Regions from separate parts of the Oerskovia sp. NPDC060338 genome, predicted to be linked through region 4. Evidence: riboswitches for the same ligand, from Rfam matches in the RefSeq annotation. Region 4 holds a riboswitch; each other region holds the start of a gene.

Region 1 (5,525 bases), on a different contig from region 4:
CCCGGCGCCGACGGCCCCGGCTCGGCCCACCATCCCGTCGACCGGCGAGCTCGCGAGCGCCTGCTCGCGCCGCGGGATGCGGCCCGCGAGCGCCGCGAGACGACCCGCCTCGACCGCGAGCCGCATGGCCCTGGCCATCCGCACCGGGTCGGCGGCACGCGTGACCGCGGTGGCCAGGAGAACCCCGTCGCACCCGAGCTCCAGGGCGTGCGCGGCCTCCGACGCGGTCCCGATCCCCGCGTCCAGGATCACAGGCACCCGCGCGGCCGACGTGATGGCCGCGATGTTGCGCGGGTTGAGGATGCCGAGCCCCGACCCGATGGGCGCCCCGAGCGGCATGACCGCAGCGCACCCCACGTCCTCGAGGCGCCGCGCGAGGATCGGGTCGTCGTTGGTGTACGGCAGCACGACGAAGCCGTCGCGGACCAGGGTCTCGGCGGCCTGGACGAGCCCGATCGGGTCGGGCAGGAGCGTCACGTCGTCGGCGATCACCTCGAGCTTGACCCAGTCCGTGCCGCACGCCTCGCGCGCGAGGTGGGCCGTGAGGACGGCCTCCTTGGCCGAGAAGCAGCCCGCGGTGTTGGGCAGGGCACGGATGCCGAGGCGCTCGAGCAGCCCCCAGATCCCGGTCTCGCCCGCACCACCGCCCGCACCGCCGCCCGCACCACCGCCCGCACCACCGCCCGCACCACCGCCCGCGCCTGCGGTGCCCGGGCGGGCTCGGTCAGCTGTCGGGCGCACCCTCGCGACGCGGCGCATCGCGACGGTCGTGAGCGCGGTCCCGGACGCCACGAGGGCGTCCTCGAGCGTCAGCAGGTTCGCCGCGCCGCCCGTGCCCATGACCAGGCGGGAGCCGAGGGGGACGCCCGCGACGACGAGAGGGTCCGCTGCCGGGGAACCGGCGTGCGCCGGACCGGGCGCGCCGGTCGTGCCGCGCGCCGCCTCAACCACCCTGCACCGCCGTGACGACCTCGACGCGGTCGCCGTCGCGCAGGGTCGTGGACGGCCACGTGCTGCGGGGGAGCACGGCGTCGTCGATCGCGACCGCGACGCCCCGGGGGACGTCTCCGCTGTCCCCGACGAGCTCGGGCAGCAGCGCGGCCACGAGGGCTGCGACGGTCGTCGGGGCGGTGAGCGGGTGGTGCTCGCCGTTGACGAGGGCGCTCCCGGTCGCGGGCGGGTTCGTGGGCCGCGCACCGGTGGCCGCGGGGAGAGTCGGGTGGGTCATGCGGTCCTCCAGGAGGTGGGTCGCCGAGGTAGAGGTCTGCCGTCGAGGGAGAGGGGCCCGCCCCGCTACCTCGACGCGAGCCTCTGTCTCGCGGGGGTAGGGGTGGGCGAGAAGCGCAGCGGGTCGATCGCCGCGACCGCGGACGGCACCGGCTCCCCGGTCAGGACCGCGTCGATCGCGGCCGCCGTGACGGGAGCGAGCAGCACGCCGTTGCGGTAGTGGCCGGTCGCGAGGACCAGGCCGGGAACGGTGGTGGGCCCCAGGAACGGCATGTTGTCCGGGGTGCCCGGTCGCACGCGCGGCGTGACCTCGACGAGAGCCAGCTCGTCCAGCCCGGGAAGCAGGGCGCGCGCGTCGCGCAGGAGCGCGAAGACGCCGCCCGCGGTCGCACGCCGGTCGTCGGGGTGCTCCTCGCTCGTCGCGCCGACCACGACCTCGCGGTGCCCGTCGGGTCCAGGCGTACGCGGTACGACGTACACCGGACGCCCTTGCACGATCCCGCGCACCACGTGGTCGAGCGTGAACCACGCGGGGGCGTCGAGCCGCAGCGTCTGCCCCTTCACCGGACGGGTCGGGGCGCACACCTCGGGGACGTCCCCGAGCAGGTCGCCCGAGTCCGCGCCCGCCGCGAGGACCACGGTTCCCGCGCGGTGCTCGACCCCCGCGTCGTCGAGGGCTCCGGTCACGGGAGTGCCGAGGCCCGTCGAGCGGAGCAGCCGCACCGCCCGGCGGTGCACGACGGCGGCACGCGGGTCCCGCGCGAGGGCTGCGGTCAGGGCGCGGTGCACCGCGCGCGGGTCGACCTGGTGGTCGCCGGGCGCCCAGAACGCCCCGGCGACGCGCGGACCGACGAGCGGCTCCCGCTCGCGCGCCGCGGCGACCGAGATCTCGGTCGAGTCGAGCCCCCATGCCTCCTGCAGCGCGCGCACGCGGCGCCCGAGCGCGAGGTCGTCGCCGTCGTAGGCCAGCGTGAGGGTCCCGGTCGTCCGCAGGCCCACGCTCAGCCCCGAGTCCGCCTCGAGCTCGGCCGCGAACACCGGCCAGCGCGCCGCGGAGTCGGAGCCCAGGCGCAGCGCGGCCTCCTCGCCGAAGTCGGCCTCGGTCACGGGCGCCAGCATCCCGGCCGCGGCGTGGGTAGCGCCGTCTCCGGGGGAAGGGTCCAGGACGGTGACGCGCAGGCCCGCGCGAGAGGCCCGCCAGGCCGCGGTGAGCCCCACGATGCCGCCGCCCACGACGAGGACGTCCGTGGCGCCGTCGGGCCTCTCGTCCGTGGTCCTCCGGTGGGCGGGCGCGGCTCGCCCCACCGCGCCCGACGGCGGCACGCCCCGCGGGCTCTCGCCGCGCCCCGGTGGGCGCGCGGGCAGTGCAGGGTGGTCGGTGGACAGGGCTGCGCACATGCGCTCGCTCCCTTCGCTGGCATGACCCAGATCAGGTTCGACGGTCGGCTCTCGCCCTCTCAGCCCCGTGCGGGGCTCCCGTGCTTCGCGGCCACCCTACAACGCACGCGTCCGGTCGCCGACCGTGTATCAACCGGGGCGTTGCCGACCTCTCTCGGTGTATCCGCTGGGACATCCGACTCCCGTGCGTGCGACCTCCCTCCAGGGACGGCCTCCCCGAGCGGTCGAGCATCGACCGCCCCGCCGCGGACCCGAGCGGCCCGCCCACCTTCCCCGCTTCAGGTGGAGCTCCTCATGCGCAAGACATTCCTCGTGATCAGCGTCCTCGTGGTCGTCGCCGTGGTCATGCAGTTCTACTTCGCCGCCGTCGGCGTGTTCAGCGACCCCGACGACGAGCTCTTCGCGATCCACGGGACGAGCGGCCGCATCGTGCTGCCCCTGCTGATGATCCTGTCGATCGTGTTCGCCGCCCTCGCCAAGGCCGGGAGACGCACCGTGTGGCTGGCCGTGCTCGGGTTCGGCCTCCTGCTGTTCCAGACGATCCTGTTCATCCTCACCGGAGTCCTCACGGGGTCGGAGCCGCCCCCCGGTGAGATCACCACGGCGGGCACCGTCATGCTCGGCTTCCACGCCCTCAACGGGCTCGCGATCCTCGGCGTCACGGGGACCGTCGCGTCCAGGGCTCGGGCGCTCGTGATGGAAGGGCGCGTGCCCAGCCCGGCGTCGACCACCGCCCCCGGGAACGTCTGACGGTGACCGTCCCCGCCCTCCAGCTCGTCTACCTGGTCCTCGCCCTCGCGGGCGGGGCCGGGTGGGTGCTCGCCGCGCTCCGGCCGCGGCGCGGCCCGTGGGTCGCGCTCGCGACCGTGGCGCTCGTGCTGCGTGTCGGGGTCGTGGTCCTGCTGGGCGGGCACGGGTGGTGGTTCGTCCAGGAGAAGGTGCTCGTCGGGCTCCCGCTCGCCGTCGGCGGGGCGGTGCTCGCGCTCGTCGTGCTCGTCGTCGGCAGGGGCCGTCCAGCGATGCCGGCGCGCCAGGCCTGCCTCCTCGGGGCGGCGTACGCCACCGCCGGGGAGCTGGTCCTCGTGCTGGTGGTCGGCTACCCCGTCGGGCCCCTCAGCGGGGGCGTCGTCGTGCTCCTCGTCGCGGCCGCGACCCTCGTGACGTGGCTCGTGCTCGCCGGGCGTGACGCGGGCGTCGTGCGGGGCGTGAGCCTCGCCGCGGCGTTCGTGCTGCTCCTGCCGCTCGGGCTCGCCTGGTGGGCGAGCCGGGCAGAGGTGCATCTCGAGGTGGTCGGTCCCGGTGCCGTCGGGGCCGCGGGCGCCGCAGCCCCGGGCACGGGAGCGCACACCGGGAGCGGACACGCCGCGGACGAGCCCGCGACCGACGAGCTCTCGGCTGCGGGCGGCGGCGCCCCGACCGTGGACGTGACCGAGCTCCGGACCCCCGCGGACGTTCCCGGGCAGCGGGTGCCGGTGACCCTCACGGCCCGCGAGTCGGACCTGACCCTCCCGTCGGGAGAGGTGGTGCAGGCCTGGAGCTTCGGCTCCCTGCCGGGGCCCGAGATCCGGGCCCAGGTCGGGCAGGTCGTCGAGGTCGAGCTCCACAACGAGGACGTCCGGGCGGGCGTCAGCGTGCACTGGCACGGCTACGACGTGCCCAACGGCGAGGACGGGGTCGCGGGCGTGACGCAGGACGCCGTCCTGCCCGGGCGGTCCTTCACCTACCGGTTCGTCGCGGACCAGCCCGGGACGTACTGGTACCACACGCACCAGAGCTCGTCCGACGGGGTGCGCCGGGGGCTCTTCGGCACGCTCGTCGTGCTCCCGGCCTCGGGCCCGGTCGCCGACCTCGACCTGGTGCTCCCGGTCCACACCCTCAGCGGCACGACGACGCTCGCGGGCAGCGACGAGGTCGAGCAGCTCGCGGCCACGCCCGGGCAACGGGTACGGCTGCGGCTCCTCGACGCCGACCAGGTGCCGCACCGGATCGGGGTGGACGGGGCCGGCTTCCGTGTGGTCGCCGTCGACGGCACGGACGTTCCCGGCGCCGAGGAGGTGAGCGGCCTCGCGCTGCGCGTCCCGGCGGGAGGCCGCTACGACGTCGAGCTCACCATGCCCTCCCACCCCGTGCGCCTGGCGGTCGACGGCGAGGAGGACATCGGCCTGGAGCTCGTGCCCGACGCCGGGGCGGGCGCCGACGCCGACGCCGCCCCGGGGGACGCGGACCGGTGGGCCGTCCCCGACGAGGACCTCGACCTGCTGGCCTACGGTTCGCCGCCCGAGGGCGGGGCCGGGGCCGGACCTGGCACCGCACCCGCACCCGACGTGACCGCGACGCTCGTCCTGGACCGCCTGCCACGGTTCGACGGCGGCGTGCCGGTGTACGGGTACACGATCGACGGGAAGGTGTACCCCCACGTCCCCTCGACCGTCGTCGACGAGGGGGACCGCGTCCTCCTGCGCATCGTGAACCGGAGCTCGGAGACCCACCCCATGCACCCGCACGGGCACCACGTCAGGGTGCTCTCGGTCGACGGGCGGGAACCGACCGGCGCCGCGGTGCTGCGCGACACGTTCGACGTCCGTCCGGGCGAGGTCTGGGAGGTCGAGCTCCTCGCCGACAACCCGGGGATCTGGATGGACCACTGCCACAACCTCGACCACGCCGCGCAGGGCATGGTGACCCACCTCGTGTACCGGGGAGTGACCACGCCCTTCCGGCACGGAGGGTCCACCGGGAACGCACCCGAGTGACCGACCGGTCCGCGCGGCCTACCCTGGGCGCGTGACGACCACCCACCCCGCGCCCCGCCCCGTCGACACCTCGGCGGGAGACGGCGCCCGCTCCCGGCTCGCGGCCGCCCGGCTGTACCTGTGCACCGACGCGCGCGAGGAGCGCGG
Region 2 (5,525 bases), on a different contig from region 4:
TAGGCTGACCCCATGCGCGCGATCCAGGCACTCCAGGCAGGCGGCCCCGACGTCCTCGAGCTCGTCGAGCTCCCGACCCCGGTCCCCGGACCCGGCGAGCTCCTCGTCGAGGTCGCGGCGGCGGGGGTCAACTTCATCGACACCTACCGTCGGGCGGGGGTCTACCCGATGGAGTTCCCGCACGTGGTCGGCACCGAGGGCGCGGGCGTCGTCGGGGCGGTCGGCCCGGGCGTCACGGACTTCGAGCCCGGCGACCACGTCGCCTGGACCAACGCGTCCGGCTCGTACGCCGAGCAGGTGATCGTCCCGGCGGACGTCGCGATCCCCGTGCCGGAGTCGGTCGACCTGCGGCTCGCGGCGGCCGTGGCCCTCCAGGGGCTCACGGCGCACTACCTCGTGACCTCGACCTACCCGGTCCAGCCCGGGGACGACGTCCTGCTGCACGCGGGGGCCGGCGGCGTCGGGCTGCTCGCGACCCAGCTCGCGGTGCGCCGCGGCGCGCGCGTCATCACGACCGTCTCGACCGAGGCCAAGGCCGAGCTGTCGCGCGCGGCCGGGGCGGCCGACGTCCTGAACTACGCCGAGCTCGACGACCTCACGACCGAGCTGCCCGCGATCGTGCGCGACCTCACGGGCGGCCGGGGTGTCGCGGTCGCCTACGACTCGGTCGGCAAGGACACGTTCGAGGCGTCGCTCGCGTCGCTGCGCCGCCGCGGCATGCTCGTGCTGTTCGGCGGGTCCTCGGGCCAGGTACCTCCGTTCGACCTGCAGCGCCTCAACAAGGGCGGGTCGCTGTTCGCGACCCGCCCCAAGCTCGACGACTACACCGCGACGCGCGCCGAGCTCATCGAGCGCGCCGACGAGATCTTCGCGCTCGTCGCCTCGGGGGACCTGGACGTGCGCGTGGGCGCGACGTTCCCGCTCGCCCGCGCGGCCGACGCGCACCGCGCGCTCGAGGGCCGCGCGACGACGGGCAAGGTCCTGCTCGTCCCGAGCGCCGCCTCGTGAGCTGGGACTGGGTGCCGCCGCGCCCCGGCGAGGACGAACCCACCCGGCGGACGGACCGCCGCCTGCGCCTGGCGCTGACCGTCCTCATGGTCGTCTTCACGGGCGTGCTCGCGGTCTACTACCTGACGGTCGGGCTCGACCAGATGCGCACGCAGTGCGTCACGGAGCGCCCCGAGGGCGTGTCGTCGAACGAGGTCAGCACGTCGTGGCGCTGGTGGCCGCCCGGGTACGACTGCTCGTACCCGGACGGCGGGACGACGAGCGCGTGAGGACGGCCGCTCGCGCCGAGAAGTGAGCAGATGCCCCCGTTCCCCCCGGATCAGGGGCATCTGCTCACTTCTCGGCGCCCCCGACCGGCGCCTCGGGCCAGGTCGGCCGCTCGATCCCCTGCTCGAAGAACAGGTACTCGTGCATCGAGGACAGCTCGAACGCGCGCAGCATGCGTTCGCGCTCGGCGGGCGAGGCCCAGCGCGCGGCCTCGTCGGCGAAAGAGCACGCGGTGCGCGTCGCCTCCTGGAAGGCCGGGTCGCCGTAGAGCGAGATCCACCGCGCGTACGGATGCCCGTCGAGGTCCCCCGCCCGGCGCACCAGGACGTCGCCGATGTACGAGTACAGCCAGTAGCACGGCAGCAGCGCCGCGACGGTCTCCGCGTACGACCCGTTCGACGCCGCGTGCAGGTGGTTGGTGTAGGCGGCGGTCACGGGAGAGGGGTCGACGCTCTCGACCGCCCCCCGGTCCATCCCGGCGTGCTCGCCCAACCAGTCACGGTGCAGCGCCTGCTCGACCTCGAGCGACTCGACGGCCGCGCCCGCGAAGAACTGCCGGGCCTCGGGCGTCGGCGCGAGCTGGCTCGCCCGCGACAGCACGCGCGAGTACTCGGCGAGGTACGCGGCGTCCTGCGCGAGGTAGAACCCGAAGTCCTCGACGGCGAGGCTCCCGTCCGCGAGCGCCCGCACGAACCCCATGCTCTCGACGGCCTCGCGCCAGCCCGCGATCCGCTCCCAGGCCTCCTCGGAGAACGCCCGCAGGCCCAGCGTGGGCAGGTGCGCCAGGTGGTCGACGGGTCCGCGGCCCGTGCCCACCGTCAACGCTCCCCCGGCCCGCAGCGCGCCGGTCAACCAGGTCTTCGCATCGCGCACGGCGCCCGCCCAGTCGTCGCGCCGGGGTCGGAGCGCCGCAACCGCAGCCGACAGCGAGCACCCCGTCCCGTGGGTGTGCACGGTGTCGACGCGGGGCGCGGAGAAGGTCGTGACGTCGTCGGGCCCCACGAGCGCGTCGGGCGACTCCTCCCCCGTGAGGTGACCACCCTTCAGGAGCACGACGGCGCCGCTCGCCACGTGCAGGCGCCTCGCCTGGGCGAGGGCGTCCGGCCAGGTGGTCGCGGCCGGCTCGCCCAGGAGGACGGCCAGCTCGGGGAGGTTGGGGGTCACGAGGTCGGCGAGCGCGACCAGGTCGCGCACCGCCTGCTCGGCCCCCTCGTCGAGGAGGCGGTGGCCGCTCGTGGCGACCATGACGGGATCGAGCACGACGAACGGCGGACGCACCCGGCCGAGCCACGTCGCGATGGCACGCGCATTGGCCTCGTCGGCGACCATGCCGATCTTCACGGCATCGATCACCACGTCGTCCGAGACCGCGTCGAGCTGCTCGGTCAGGAAGTCCGCGCCCGGGACGTGGACCGTGCGGACGCCGTGCGTGTTCTGCGCGACCAGGGCGGTCGTGACCGCCATGCCGTACGCGCCGTGCGCCGCGAACGCCTTGAGGTCGGCCTGGATCCCGGCGCCTCCCGTCGGGTCGGTGCCCGCGATGGACAGGACGCGGGGGCGGGAGGCCTCGGCCCCGGGCGACCCGACGCGTTCTCGTGCGGTGCTGGACGCGGGTTCGGGTCGGGGCAGGACAGGTGTGGTGGCAGCAAGCGACATTGCCGACATCCCTTCGCTAGTGCTAGCTAGATCAGGTTCGACGGGTGTGTTCTCAGCCCGGCTCGTGGGAGCGGGCACCCCGTGTCTTCGGGGGAAGGATAGCGGGCACCCGGACCGGACGGTCGGCGGAGACCACCAGGTGTCGCCCGGGGGCGGATCAGCGGGGGGCGCCTACGAGACCCCGGCCGGCACGGTCATCACGTCGATGCTCGACAGCGGGACGTACCGGTCCAGGCACGTCACGACCCGCTCGACGTCCTCGCGGACGGCGCCGGGGACGAAAGCGACCGTCGTCGGGAGCGGCGGCAGAGGGAGCGGTGTCACGGCGTACTCGACCGCAGGGTCCTCGATGCAGACGTCGATCCCGTCGGGCCACGCGTCGACCCCGACGATCCACGGCCCCTGCGGCGGGATCGCGACCGGCCCGGTCGCGCCCAGCGCGGCGGCCAGCGCCAGGGAGCCGCACGACGCCGCCACGGCTCCGGCGAGCAGGACGGTGCGGCGGGGCATGGCGGTCACCTCGGTGGTCGTCGTCGACGTCGGTGCGACCACCGTAGCGGACCCGCTCGGAGGAGACCCGGCGGTCGGCCGGCCCCCTATGCTCGCCCCATGGTTCTCAGCGTTCCCGTCCACCCGCGTCCGTCGCGCGGCTCGGCCTCGCGATGACCGACGACCTGCTCGCCCGGCTCCTCGACCCGGATCCCGCGGTCGACGAGGACGCTGTCGACGCCGCCGCCGAACGCGCCCTGGCCGGCGACCGGGAGGCCGCCGACGCCCTGCGCGACGTCGTGCTGCGCTTCGAGCGGTTCCCGATCAGCACGTTCGAGCGGACTCTCAACCGTCTCTACGCCTTCGCCGACGCGTCGCTCGAGCCGGCGATGCTGCGCGCCCTCGAGAACGGGGCGTCGGCACCCTGGTACCTCACGGCAGCCTGCGGACGCGCGGGCTTCCGGGGAGCCGTGCCCTACGCCCTCGCCCTGCTCGACTCACCAGTCACCTACGAGCGGACGGTCGGCTGCGAGGTGCTCGACGTCCTGGGGGCGCACGAGGCCGTGCCGACCCTCGTCGACGTGCTCGGCGACACGGACCACCGCGTCCGGGAGAGCGCGGCCGCTGCCCTTGCCGACCTCGGCGGGTCCGGGGCCGCGCTCGGGCTGCGCCGCGAGCTCGTCGAGCCTCGGTTCGGGCTCCTGGGCTACGTGTCGAACGCCCTGGGCGCGATCGAGCCCGACCAGACGACCTGGCTCCTCGACCAGGCCGCCAGTCCGGACACCAGAACCCGGTACTGGGCGGTCCGTGCCCTCGGGCGCACCGGGAGCGACCTGGTCCACGAGCCGCTGCTCGTCGTCGCAGCAGACCCTGCGGAGGAGACCGCGGCCATCGCGAACGGAAGCACGGTCGCGAGCGCAGCACGCAGTGCCCTGAAGACCTGGCAACGCGTGCGCCGCGTCCGTGCGGCAGACACCACGAGCACACGCCCCCTGTCCTGACCGCGGAGCCTCGCGCCCGCCCCGACGACAGGTCGGAGCAGGACCGCGACGAACGTCATGCTGGAGCGCACCACGAGGCGCTCTACGTCGTGCCGAGGCCGCCCGGCCAGGTGCAGCAGCGACTCGCGGTCAGCGCCTGCGCCGGGTGGCGGAGGCGAGCCTGCGGTTGAGCCGGGGCGCGGCACGGCGGATGCTGGGGGCGACCGTCCGGTCCAGCCACGAGGAGGTCGGCCATGCACCCGACGCAGGACGTCACGTCCCACCGCACCGCGCTCACGTCACCACGAGGCCGACGCATCGCCCTCGCCGCAGGACTGGTCCTCGCCGCGCTGGCGCTCGCGGCCTGCGCCCCTGGGCCCAACCCCGACGTCGGCACCCCCACCGCGGACGGCAGTCCCGCGGGGTTCTGGCTCGGTCTGTGGCAGGGCATCATCGTGCCCGTGACGTTCGTGATCTCCTTGTTCACCGACACGGTGAACATCTACGAGGTCCACAACAACGGGAACTGGTACGACTTCGGGTTCGTGCTCGGCCTGGGGCTGTTCGTGGGCGGGCCGTTCGGGGCCTCCCGCGGACGCCGTCACTCCTGACGGGCTGACCGCGTGCGCCGTCGGGCGAACCTCTCGGTCCTGCCGGATCTCGGTCCTGCTGGGTCTCAGTCCTGCCGGATCGCCTCGCCGGCGATCTCGATCTCGACCTTCTTGCCCACCAGCAGCCCGCCGGTCTCCAGCACGACGTTCCAGACGAGGCCGTAGGCCTCGCGGTCGAACGTGCCCGAGGCGCTGAACCCGAAGATGTCGCGACCGTACGGGTCGCGCCGCGCCCCGCCGAACTGCATGGTCAGGTCGATCGGGAGGGTGACGTCCCGGATCGTGAGCAGACCGCTCACGACGAAGTGCCCCGCGCCCGCTCCCTGGATCCTGGCCGCAGGGACCTCGGAGCGCTCGGGCGAACGGTTGCGCAGGCGCGCCCAGCTGAGCATGGCGTCGTCCTGCGGGCCCTGCCAGCGCACCGACGTGCTGCGGAAGTCGACGGTCGGGAACCGCTCGACGTCCAGGAAGTCAGGGCTGCGCAGGTGCACGTCCCGCTCGTCGTGGTGGGTCG
Region 3 (5,525 bases), on a different contig from region 4:
CGCAGCTCGGTCGCGCCGTACCAGGGACGGTTCATGATCGCGCTCAGCGCGGAGAACAGGGAGGCCGCCGGGGTGTCGGGCGGCGACGAGGTGGACGTCGAGATCGAGGTCGACGACGCACCGCGCGAGGTCACGGTGCCCGACGACCTCGCGGCAGCGCTCACGGCCGAGGCGCGTGCGGCGTTCGACGAGTTGTCGTTCAGCCGTCGGCGCGCGCTGGTCGAGCCGATCGAGGCCGCGAAGACCCCCGAGACCCGGCAGCGGCGGATCGACAAGGCCGTCGCGGACCTGGCTCCCGGCGGGTAGGTCCCACGCCGGAGATCCTCGGCAGGACGACGGTCGGCCCCGGTCCCCGGGGGCAGCACGCCCTACTCCGAGCCCGCAGGCCCTCCCAGCAGCGCGAACGCGCTCTCCGCGGTGTCGACCAGCACCATCGGGTCCGCGAGCACGGCCGGGTCCGTGGCGGCGAGCTGCACGGTCACGACGTACGTGTCGCCCTCGGCGTCCTCCGCGAGCCACGAGCCCGCCAGGACGCCCGGCGCGCTGCCGCCCTTGAACGCGACGTAGGGCCAGGCCGTCGTGTCGACCTCGATGCCGGGGTTGACCGAGAGCACCTCACGGACCACGGGGTCCTGCTCGCCGCGGTCGTGCAACCAGACGTGCGCGGCGCACAGGTCCGACGACGTCGCGAACCAGTCGACGTCGTCCTGCCACACGGGCGTGGTCACTCCCGCGGGGTCGACGTCGAGGGGCCCGCCGGGCAGCGCGTCGAGCATCGCGCGCCGTTCCGCGGTGCCGGCCGCGGCCCACCCGGTGGCCTGCGACGGCGAGCCCCACGCGATCGCGAACGCGTCGCGGGTCGTCAGGAACGGGGTGTTCAGGGACGGGTCGGCGTGCCCCAGCTCGGCCTGCGCGCGTTCGACGGCGTCACGCCCCACGGCCTGGACCAGCAGGTCGGTCGCGGTGTTGTCGCTGATCGAGATCATGAGCCCGGCCGCCTCGCGCACCGTGACCACGGTGCCCGTGGGCGCGTCCTGGAGCTGGCCAGAGGGCAGCGACCGCACGTCGTCGGTCACGGTCAGCTCGTCGTCCCAGGTCAGCGTCCCGGCCTCGACGGCCTGCGACACCGCGCCCAGCACGTAGAGCTTGAAGATCGAGCCGAGCGGCAGCACCTCGTCCGGTTCCGTGCCGCCGGGGGCCTCCTCGACCGCCTGGCACGTCCCGTTGTCCAGGACCTGGGCCACGAGCAGCGAGCTCTGCGCGTCCACGGCGTCGAGGCGTTCGCCCAGCTCGTCCCAGCTCGCCGCGGGCTCGCGGTGCGGGTCGTCGCCCGGGCCGAAGAACAGGGTCTCGATGCGGCTGTCCGCATCGACCCCGATCTGCATCGTGAAGTACTGACCGCTCGCCCCGACGATCGTCAGCGCGGACTGCTTCTCGTCCGCGTCGACCACGTCGACCGAGACCGGCACCCACTCCCGGTCCGCGCGGAGCTGGTCAAGGACGGGCACGAGCTGCGCGGCGGGAACCTGGTCCAGGAACGACCGGGCGAACCGCCGGTCCAGCGTCGCGGCGTCGGGCGAAGCGTCCGCGTTGAGCACCTCGAGCACCCAGCCGGCCGCCTTGCCCACCGTGCCGCCGGGCAGCGCGACCGCGGTCGGGGCCGCGCTCGGCGTGGGCGGCACCTCGGAGCCGTTCCCGGACGACGAGCACCCGGTCAGTGCGAGCCCCACGACGAGGAGGCCTCCGACGAGGGGTGAGCGACGGCGTCGGGCAGCAGAGAGGGAGGGCATCGAGACACCCTACGGAACGACCCTCGCGCGGCGGGTGCGGACCCGCCGGTGCCGCCCGACCCCGGTCTCAGGACGCGCGGGCCGCGAGCCGCGTCACGACGCGCTTGGCCTCGCGCCCCGCGAAACGGCGGGCGAACACGCTCGCGGCCGCAGCGGCCGCGGCGAACGTGACAGCGCTGATGATGCCGACCTCGGGGTCGTCCAGGTCCTTGGGGGCGTCGTGCCCCGTCGCCTTGGCCCACGCGAAGCTCACGACCTTCTGCGCGACCCAGCCCGCGGCCAGCGTCAGGGCGACGGTCGCGACCTTCTCGGTGAGGGTCTGCTCGTTCTCGGCCATGTGGACCTCCTGGTGAGGGTGCGGCGGGCGGGGCGCGCCGCGCGTCGTGCACGTGCCCGACGGCGGAGCTCAGGTCCCACCGTAGCCGTCGCCCCGGGCGGGGCGCGCCTCGGGCGAGACCACACGCCGGACCCCTGCCCGCGCCGTCGGGCCGCGGTGTAAAGTCGCAGGTGAACGACAGGGGAGCGCCGACCGCCCGGAGACAACGGGCAACAGGCGCTGAGAGTGCGGACCACCGCAGACCCTCGAACCTGATCCGGTTAGCACCGGTGGAGGAAGTCGGGCTTCTCCAGCCTCGCTCACGGACCTTCCGTGCGCGAGGTCCCCCTCCTGTGACGTCCAAGGAGGACACGTGAACACCATCAGTACCCGCCGCGGCCCCGCTCACAAGATCGGCCTCGGTCTCGTCGGCGGGCTCAGCGCGCTGGCTCTCACGGCCTGTGCCGGGTCGACCGACACAGGCGCGGGCGACACCTCGAGCGCGGAGGCGAGCACCGTCACGCTCGTCACGCACGACTCCTTCAACGTGAGCGAGGACGTCCTCGCCGCGTTCGAGAAGGAGTCCGGGCTGACCGTCAAGCAGGTCGCTCCCGGCGACGGCGGAGCGCTCGTCAACCAGCTGATCCTGACCAAGGACGCGCCGCTCGGCGACGTCGTGTTCGGCATCGACAACTCGTTCGCGACCCGCGCGATCGACGAGGGCGTGCTCGAGCCCTACACGCCCGCGGGCCTCGCCGACTCGGCGGCCCAGTACGCCGTCGGGGACGGCGAGCTCACCCCCGTGGACCTCGGCGACGTCTGCGTCAACGTCGACCACGCCTGGTTCACGGCAGCGGGCATCCCCGAGCCCGTGACCCTCGACGACCTGACCGAGCCCGAGTACAAGGACCTGCTCGTCGTGACCAACCCCGCGACGTCGTCGCCCGGGCTGTCGTTCCTGCTCGCGACCGTCGGCGCCTACGGCGAGGACGGCTGGGAGGGCTACTGGAGCAAGCTCGAGGACAACGGCGTCAAGGTCGCTGACGGATGGTCCGACGCCTACTACGTCGACTTCTCCGGCTCCGAGGGCAAGGGCCCGCGCCCCCTCGTGCTGTCCTACTCGACGTCGCCCGCGTTCACGGTCACCGAGGACGGCACCGAGACCACGACGGGTGCGCTGCTCGACACCTGCTTCCGCCAGGTCGAGTACACGGGCGTGCTGGCCGGGGCCAAGAACCCCGAGGGCGCCAAGAAGCTCGTCGACTTCCTCGTGAGCGACGCGTTCCAGGCCGACATCGCCGACAACATGTACATGTACCCGGCGGACGCGGACACCGAGCTGCCCGAGGGCTGGGCCGAGTTCGCGCCCCTGTCCCCGTCGCCCTTCGAGGTCGCGCCGGCCGACATCACCGCCCACCGCGACGAGTGGATCAAGGCGTGGACGTCGACGGTGATCGGCTGAGCACGTTGCCCGTGAGCCGCGGCGTGCCCGCGGCGGTGCAGCGCGGCGGGCGGGTCCTCCTGTGGGGGCTCGCCGCCGGGCTGCCGCTGCTGTTCCTCGGGGTGTTCTTCGCGTGGCCCGTCGTGACGCTGATCGCGCGCGGGTTCGTCAGCAACGGCTCCCTCGACCTCTCCGGCTTCGCCGAGGTGTTCTCCGAGCCGCGGACCTGGCGGATCATCGGGCTGACGCTGTGGCAGGGCGTGCTCGGGACCGTGATCTCGGTGCTGCTCGGCGTGCCCGGCGCGTACGTGCTGTACCGGTGCCGGTTCCGGGGGCGCACGTTCCTGCGCGCGTTCGTGACCGTGCCGTTCGTGCTGCCGACCGTCGTGGTCGGGGTGGCCTTCCGCTCCCTGCTGGTCGAGGGCGGGCTGCTCGGGTTCCTGCGGCTCGAGGGGACGTTCGGGGCGATCGTCCTGGCCCTCGTGTTCTTCAACTACTCGGTCGTGGTGCGGACCGTCGGCGGGCTCTGGGAGCACCTCGACCCGCGCGCCGAGGAAGCGGCTCGCGCCCTGGGCGCCTCGCCCTGGCGTGCGTTCCGGTCCGTGACGCTGCCGTCGCTGGCCCCGGCCATCGCGTCGGCCGCGTCGATCGTGTTCCTGTTCTGCGCCACGGCGTTCGGGGTCGTGCTCGTCCTGGGCGGGGTCCAGTACGGGACCATCGAGACCGAGATCTGGATCCAGACCACGCAGTTCCTCGACCTGCGCGCGGCCGCGGTGCTCTCGGTCGTGCAGCTCGTCGTGGTCGTGGTCGCGCTGAGCGTCGCCAACCGGACCCGCACCCGCCGCGAGCGCGCGCTCCACCTGTCCGCGGCGACGTCCGCCGCCCGGCCGCTGCGCCTGCGGGCCGACGCGGCCCCGCTCGCGGTGACCGCCGTCGTCGTGCTGGGCCTGATCGCCCTGCCGCTCGTCAACCTCCTCGTGCGCTCGTTCCAGACCCCCGACGGCTGGAGCCTCGCGAACTACGCGAACCTCGGCACGACCGGCGGCCGCAACGCCCTGAGCGTGACCGTGTGGGAGGCCACGGCCAACTCGCTCCGGACCGCCGCGATCGCGACCCTGCTCGCGGTCGTGATCGGCGGGCTCGTCGCGCTCGTCGTCTCGCGGCGTCCGCGGTCGCGCACGGGGCGGCGGGCGATCAGCGCGCTCGACTCGGTCTTCATGCTCCCGCTCGGCGTCTCGGCGGTGACGGTCGGGTTCGGGTTCCTCATCACGCTCGACAAGCCGCTCGGCATCGACGTGGACCTGCGGACCTCGGGGCTGCTCGTGCCCATCGCGCAGGCGGTCGTCGCGATCCCGCTCGTGGTCAGGACCGTGCTGCCCGTGCTGCGCGCGATCGACCCGCGCCTGCGCGAGGCCGCCGCGACGCTCGGGGCGTCGCCCGCCCGCGTGTTCGCCGCGGTCGACGGGCCCATCGCGGCCCGGTCGCTGGGCCTCGCGATCGGGTTCGCGTTCGCGGTGTCGCTCGGCGAGTTCGGGGCGACGTCGTTCCTGGCCCGGCCCGACGCGGCCACGCTCCCCGTGGTCATCTTCCGGCTCATCGGGCGGCCCGGGGCGGAGAACTACGGCATGGCACTGGCCGCGAGCGTCGTGCTCGCGGTCCTCACGGCAACGGTGATGATGGTGGCGGAGCGCCTGCGCGGCGACCGCTCGGCAGGAGAGTTCTGATGGACGGAGCCACGGTGGTGGATCGGAGCGAAGGCCTCGACGGCTCGGCTGTGCCGCGCGTGCCGCACGAGCCGCGCGACCCGACCAGGAGCCCGGCGGGCCGAGGGCTCACGGTGCGCGACGTCGTCGTGCACTACCCCGACCCGGCCTCCTCGAAAGGCCCCGGGACGACGGCCGTGCGCGGAGTGAGCCTCGACCTCGCGCCGGGCGAGGTGCTCGCGCTGCTGGGACCGAGCGGCTGCGGCAAGTCGAGC
Region 4 (5,525 bases):
CCCGGGACCTGCCGGTCGCGGTCGTCGACCTCGACGAGGGGATCGAGACCGCCGCGGGGCAGGTGAACGCCGGCAGGCAGGTGGCGGCGGCCGTCCAGGAGAACGACGGCGACGGGATGATCGAGTGGGTCTCCCTGAGCTCGCAGACGGAGCTCGACGCGGCCCTCGCGGACGGCGACGTCTACGCGGCGCTCGTGATCCCGGCGGACTTCACCGCGTCGCAGGCCGCGGCGCAGCAGGGGGCGGGCGAGGTGAGTGCGCTGCGGCTCGTGATCAACGAGGGCAAGAACCCCATGGTGACCAGTCAGCTGTCGGGCTCTCTGGCCGCGCTGGCCCCGGGGGCCGAGGTGCCGGTGCAGACCGAGTACTACGACGAGGTGCCCGAGTCGCTGGGCATGCTCGCCAGCTTCCTGCCCATGGTCTTCATGATCCTGACCTACATCTCGTCCTACGCGACCGGCATCGTCATCCGTGCGACGTTCCCTCTGGCGAGCACCGGTCGAGGGCGGACGGTGCTCGTGCAGCTCGGGCTGGCGGCCGCGGCCGCAGCCGTCGTCGGGGTGGCTGCGTCGTGGGTCCTGTCGACCATGGCCCCCGCGGCGGGTCTGCCGGTCGGCGACTCGGCGGTCTTCCTCGCGATCTCGTCGTTCGCCCTCATGACGCTCGTGATCGGGTCGGTGAACTGGCTCGGCACGGCAGGGATGGTCGTGCCGGTCGCGATGCTGGTGCTGGGCATGGGGACCGCCGACCTGCCGTACGAGTTCCTGCCCGCCTTCTGGCAGGACTTCGTCCACCCGTGGAACCCCTTGAGGTTCCTCGCGGACGGTGGGCGGGCCCTGCTGTTCCAGGGCGCCGGGTGGTGGAACGCGGCCACGCCGGGCATGGTGATCACGGCCGTCGTCGGCGCTGTCCTCGTCGGGACGTCGGTGCTGACCCGTCGCGGTCGCGTCCGGGAGACCTCGCCCGACCTGGCCGGGGTCGCGCCGTCCGAGCACGCCCTGAGCGGGAGCGGCGGCCGATGAGCCAGGTCGTGATCGAGCCCAGCAGGCGGGACAAGAGCTCCGGCCGGGCACGGACCTGAGCAGGTCCCGCCCAGGTCTGCGAACCTGGCCACGCTCCCACGGAACGGGCATACTGGACGATCAGCCCACGTTCCACTGACGGAAGGTCCCTCGTGCCGCTGGATTCCCCCGTGCCCGACCACCTTCCGCAGACCCGGGCCGAGCGTCGTCGCGCCGAGCAGATCGCGTCGCCGCCGTCCGGCGCCGCCCGGCGCCGACGCCGGGCCGAGGCCGTCCGCCACGCCCGTGCGGGGGGCGAGGGGCGTCGCGCGACCGCGCTGCCCCAGGTCATGGTGGTCACGCTCGGCCTCGTGGGCGGCCTGCTCGCGGTCCCGGCCGTCCAGGAGGTCGGCGGCCAGGGACCGGGGCTCGAGCCGATCGGCGCGCGCTGGGACGCCGCGCTCGGCCGCGACGTCGACCGCGCGAGCCGGAGCGACGCCTCGCGCGGGCCGGTCCTCGCCGAGGGCGGTACGGCACGGCAGCCGACCTCGCCGCAGACCGCGCCGGACGCACAGGTGACCACCCCGGTCCCCGACGCGCCCGCGGCGGCGTCCCCGGAGCCGACTCCAGAGCCCGCGCCCGAGGCGACCGCCCCCGCAGGCCCGCCGCAGCTCGGCGCGACCGGACCCGAGGTCCAGGCGATCCAGGAGCGGCTTCAGGTGCACGGGGCCACGGTCCTGGCCGACGGCGAGTTCGGTGCGGGGACCGACCGCGCCCTGCGCACGTTCCAGGCGGCGCAGGGCCTCGAGCCCGACGGCGTGGCGGGCGCCGTGACCCAGGCCGCGCTGCTCGCGGACCCCGCCCCCTCGACGGGCGGAACCGGTTCGACCGGGGGAGCCCCGTCGTCGGGCACGGGAGACATGGCCGCCGTGCTGGACCTCGTCAACACGCACCGTGCGGCCGCGAGCTGCCCGGCCCTGCGCGCCGACGACCAGCTCGCCCGCGCCGCGACCCTGCACGCGCAGGACATGGTCGACCAGGGGTACTTCAGCCACACGAGCCTCGACGGGCGGACCTTCGGCGACCGCGTGACCGCCCAGGGGTACGCACAGCCCGGCGGCGAGAACATCGCGGCCGGTCAGCAGACCGCCCAGGCCGTGGTCGACGCGTGGATGGCGTCCGAGGGGCACCGCGCGAACATCCTCAACTGCGACTTCACGGCGATGGGACTGGGGCGCGCGGGAAACACCTGGGTGCAGGTCTTCGGGTACTGAGGACGCCCGGAAGGGTCCGAGGTGTCCGCTTGCCGGGCGAGCCGGTGCACGCCGCGACATACTCAGGTGTGAACCCGTCCCCCGAAGCAACGCCCGAGCCCGCCGCCCAGCAACGTCTCGACCACGCCCCGCTCCGCTCGGCGGTCATCGTCAACCCGAACCGGGTCGATGGGCTCGACGAGCTCCGTCGGACCATCGAGTCCCAGCTCGCCGACGCGGGCTGGCCCGCCCCCGCCTGGCTCGAGACGACCGCCGAGGATCCCGGCACCGGCCAGGCCCGGCAGGCCGTCGACGACGGCGCCGAGGTCGTGTTCGTCAGCGGCGGTGACGGCACCGTGCGAGCCTGCATCGAGGGGCTCGTCGGGACCGACGCGGCGCTCGCGGTCCTGCCCGGCGGCACGGGCAACCTCCTCGCGACCAACCTCGGCATCCCGCCGAGCCCGGAGGACGGCATCCGCCTCGCGCTCGACCGCGGGCGCCGCGCCGTGGACGTCGGCGAGGTCGACGGTCAGGCGTTCGCCGTCATGGCGGGCATGGGGCTCGACGCCGCGATGATGGAGGACGCACCGACAGCGCTCAAGGCCAAGGCGGGTGCTCTCGCCTACGTCGTCTCGGCGTTCAAGCACCTCGCCGACGACGAGATGAAGGTCGAGGTGCGCGTGGACGACCGGCCGGTGCTGCGCCGTCGGGCGCGCAGCGTGCTCGTGGGGAACGTCGGCAAGCTCCAGGCGGGCGTCAACCTGCTGCCCGACGCCGTGCCCGACAACGGGCAGATGGACGTCGCGATCCTCGCGCCCCGCAACCTGGGCCACTGGGTCCAGCTCCTCGTCGGGGTGCTGCGTGGACGCAGGCGCGTCCCCAACATGGAGGTGCTGCGCGGGTCACGGATCTCGGTGATCTCCGACCGGCCGCAGCCACGCCAGCTCGACGGCGACGTGATCGAGCCGTCGAGGAAGCTCGAGGTCAGCGTGCGCGCCGGGGCGCTGTGGGTGTGCGTGTACCAGCCCGACACGTCCGACGACATCGCGGAGGGCGCGCCCACGGGCGGGTGATCCAGGCCAGTCGCTGAGTGCGGAGCTCTTGTGCGACACGCCCGGCGTTTCTCGCAAGAACTCCGCACTCACGGGGAGAGGGGCGGTCGTGGGACGCGCGCGCCGGCGCCCAGCGCCGTGCGCTACGGTGGCCGCGCACCACCCAGCACACCGCACCACCGCACCACCAGCACGACCCACAACTCCACACACCCACGGGAGCTCGCAGCAGCGAGCTGAGAGGGCGGCTCAGCGCCGCCGACCGTTCGAACCTGTTCGGATCATGCCGACGTAGGGAGAGAGCAATGAGCTCTGAGACCGCTGTGCCCGCGCACACCATCACGACCGGACCCATCGCGGGGTCCGCCAAGGTCCACCACCCCGTCCCGGGCGCCGCGCACCTGCGCGTCCCCGAGCGCCGCGTGCACCTGAGCAACGGCGAGCACCTGGACCTGTACGACACCTCGGGCCCGTACACCGCGTCGGACGACCCCGCGGCGTTCGACCTCGCGGGGGGCCTGCCCGCCCTGCGTGCGTCCTGGCTCCGGCCCAACGCCGCCACCACCGAGCGCGGCACGGGTGGCGCCCGGACGCAGCTCGCCTGGGCGCGGGCCGGGGTCGTGACCGACGAGATGCGCTTCGTCGCGGCCCGCGAGGGCGTCGACGTCGAGCTCGTGCGCGACGAGGTCGCGCGGGGCAGGGCCGTGATCCCGGCCAACCGCCGCCACCCCGAGATCGAGCCCATGATCATCGGCAAGGCGTTCGGCGTGAAGATCAACGCGAACATCGGCAACTCGGCCGTGACGTCCTCGATCGAGGAGGAGGTCGAGAAGATGGTGTGGGCCGCCCGCTGGGGCGCGGACACCCTCATGGATCTCTCGACGGGCAAGGACATCCACGAGACCCGCGAGTGGGTGCTGCGCAACTCCCCGATCCCCGTGGGGACCGTGCCGCTCTACCAGGCGCTCGAGAAGGTCAAGGGCGATCCCTCACAGCTCACGTGGGAGATCTACCGCGACACCGTGATCGAGCAGGCCGAGCAGGGCGTCGACTACATGACCGTGCACGCGGGCGTCCTCCTGCGCTACGTCCCGCTGACCGCTCGCCGCGTCACGGGCATCGTGTCCCGCGGCGGCTCGATCATGGCTGCCTGGTGCCTCGCGCACCACCAGGAGTCGTTCCTGTACACGCACTTCGCGGAGCTGTGCGAGATCCTGCGCGACTACGACGTGACGTTCTCGCTGGGCGACGGCCTGCGCCCGGGCTCGATCGCGGACGCCAACGACGCGGCCCAGTTCGCCGAGCTGCGCACGCTGGGCGAGCTGACCAAGGTCGCGAAGTCCTACGGCGTGCAGGTCATGATCGAGGGCCCGGGGCACGTCCCCATGCACAAGATCGTCGAGAACGTGCGCCTCGAGGAGGAGCTGTGCGAGGAGGCGCCGTTCTACACGCTCGGCCCGCTCGCGACCGACATCGCGCCCGCGTACGACCACATCACGTCCGCGATCGGGGCCGCGATCATCGCGCAGGCCGGGACCGCGATGCTCTGCTACGTCACGCCCAAGGAGCACCTGGGGCTGCCCGACCGCGACGACGTCAAGACGGGGGTCATCACGTACAGGATCGCGGCGCACTCGGCCGACCTCGCAAAGGGCCACCCGCGCGCGCAGCTCCGGGACGACGCGCTGTCCCGTGCCCGGTTCGAGTTCCGCTGGCACGACCAGTTCGCGCTCTCGCTCGACCCGGACACGGCCCGCGCGTTCCACGACGAGACCCTGCCGGCCGAGCCCGCCAAGACCGCGCACTTCTGCTCGATGTGCGGGCCCAAGTTCTGCTCGATGCGGATCTCGGCGGACGTGCGCGAGTACGCCGAGGAGAACGGGCTGACGTCGGTCGAGGCGATCGAGGCCGGCATGGCGGAGAAGTCGAGCGAGTTCGCGGACGCGGGCGGCCGGGTGTACCTCCCCGTGACTCCCGCCCAGCCCGTGGCGCCGAGCGAGCCCGTGGCGCCGAGGTAGAACGTCCTGCGCGAGATAGGACGCAGCGCGCACTACCTCGCGCAGGACGTCCTACCTGGGCCGGGTCACCGTGCCGACGGCGCCGCGATCCCGTGCTCGTACGCCCACACCACGAGCTGGACACGGTCGCGCATGCCCGTCTTGGTCATGATCCGGCTCAGGTGCGACTTCACGGTGCTCGCCTCGAGGAACAGCGTCGCG

What was found. A riboswitch is a leader RNA that binds a small molecule or an ion and turns the genes downstream of it on or off. The one in region 4 is predicted to bind thiamine pyrophosphate.
Region 1: it holds a riboswitch for thiamine pyrophosphate, as region 4 does, so the genes downstream of both, thiO (glycine oxidase ThiO) here and thiC (phosphomethylpyrimidine synthase ThiC) in region 4, are expected to answer to the same signal.
Region 2: it holds a riboswitch for thiamine pyrophosphate, as region 4 does, so the genes downstream of both, thiD (bifunctional hydroxymethylpyrimidine kinase/phosphomethylpyrimidine kinase) here and thiC (phosphomethylpyrimidine synthase ThiC) in region 4, are expected to answer to the same signal.
Region 3: it holds a riboswitch for thiamine pyrophosphate, as region 4 does, so the genes downstream of both, ACFWGN_RS00640 (thiamine ABC transporter substrate binding subunit) here and thiC (phosphomethylpyrimidine synthase ThiC) in region 4, are expected to answer to the same signal.

The regions. Positions count from the first base shown of each region.
Region 1 covers NZ_JBHXCQ010000004.1:5,499-11,023, reverse strand. Annotated here, with positions in the region: gene ACFWGN_RS05870 (thiazole synthase) at 1-840, opposite strand, end outside; gene thiS (sulfur carrier protein ThiS) at 944-1,228, opposite strand; gene thiO (glycine oxidase ThiO) at 1,294-2,625, opposite strand; TPP riboswitch at 2,632-2,709, opposite strand; gene ACFWGN_RS05855 (DUF6220 domain-containing protein) at 2,920-3,375, shown strand; gene ACFWGN_RS05850 (multicopper oxidase family protein) at 3,378-5,378, shown strand; gene thiE (thiamine phosphate synthase) at 5,410-5,525, shown strand, end outside.
Region 2 covers NZ_JBHXCQ010000006.1:15,440-20,964, forward strand. Annotated here, with positions in the region: gene ACFWGN_RS08810 (quinone oxidoreductase family protein) at 13-1,008, shown strand; gene ACFWGN_RS08815 (hypothetical protein) at 1,005-1,277, shown strand; gene thiD (bifunctional hydroxymethylpyrimidine kinase/phosphomethylpyrimidine kinase) at 1,342-2,931, opposite strand; TPP riboswitch at 2,923-3,023, opposite strand; gene ACFWGN_RS08825 (hypothetical protein) at 3,103-3,441, opposite strand; gene ACFWGN_RS08830 (HEAT repeat domain-containing protein) at 3,594-4,421, shown strand; gene ACFWGN_RS08835 (hypothetical protein) at 4,655-5,011, shown strand; gene ACFWGN_RS08840 (YceI family protein) at 5,077-5,525, opposite strand, start outside.
Region 3 covers NZ_JBHXCQ010000001.1:136,281-141,805, reverse strand. Annotated here, with positions in the region: gene ACFWGN_RS00655 (YdeI/OmpD-associated family protein) at 1-306, shown strand, start outside; gene ACFWGN_RS00650 (serine hydrolase) at 369-1,790, opposite strand; gene ACFWGN_RS00645 (DUF4235 domain-containing protein) at 1,858-2,127, opposite strand; TPP riboswitch at 2,297-2,422, shown strand; gene ACFWGN_RS00640 (thiamine ABC transporter substrate binding subunit) at 2,480-3,568, shown strand; gene ACFWGN_RS00635 (ABC transporter permease) at 3,580-5,271, shown strand; gene ACFWGN_RS00630 (ABC transporter ATP-binding protein) at 5,271-5,525, shown strand, end outside.
Region 4 covers NZ_JBHXCQ010000012.1:28,476-34,000, forward strand. Annotated here, with positions in the region: gene ACFWGN_RS15290 (YhgE/Pip domain-containing protein) at 1-1,022, shown strand, start outside; gene ACFWGN_RS15295 (CAP domain-containing protein) at 1,193-2,275, shown strand; gene ACFWGN_RS15300 (diacylglycerol/lipid kinase family protein) at 2,344-3,327, shown strand; TPP riboswitch at 3,512-3,621, shown strand; gene thiC (phosphomethylpyrimidine synthase ThiC) at 3,612-5,324, shown strand; gene ACFWGN_RS15310 (response regulator transcription factor) at 5,390-5,525, opposite strand, start outside.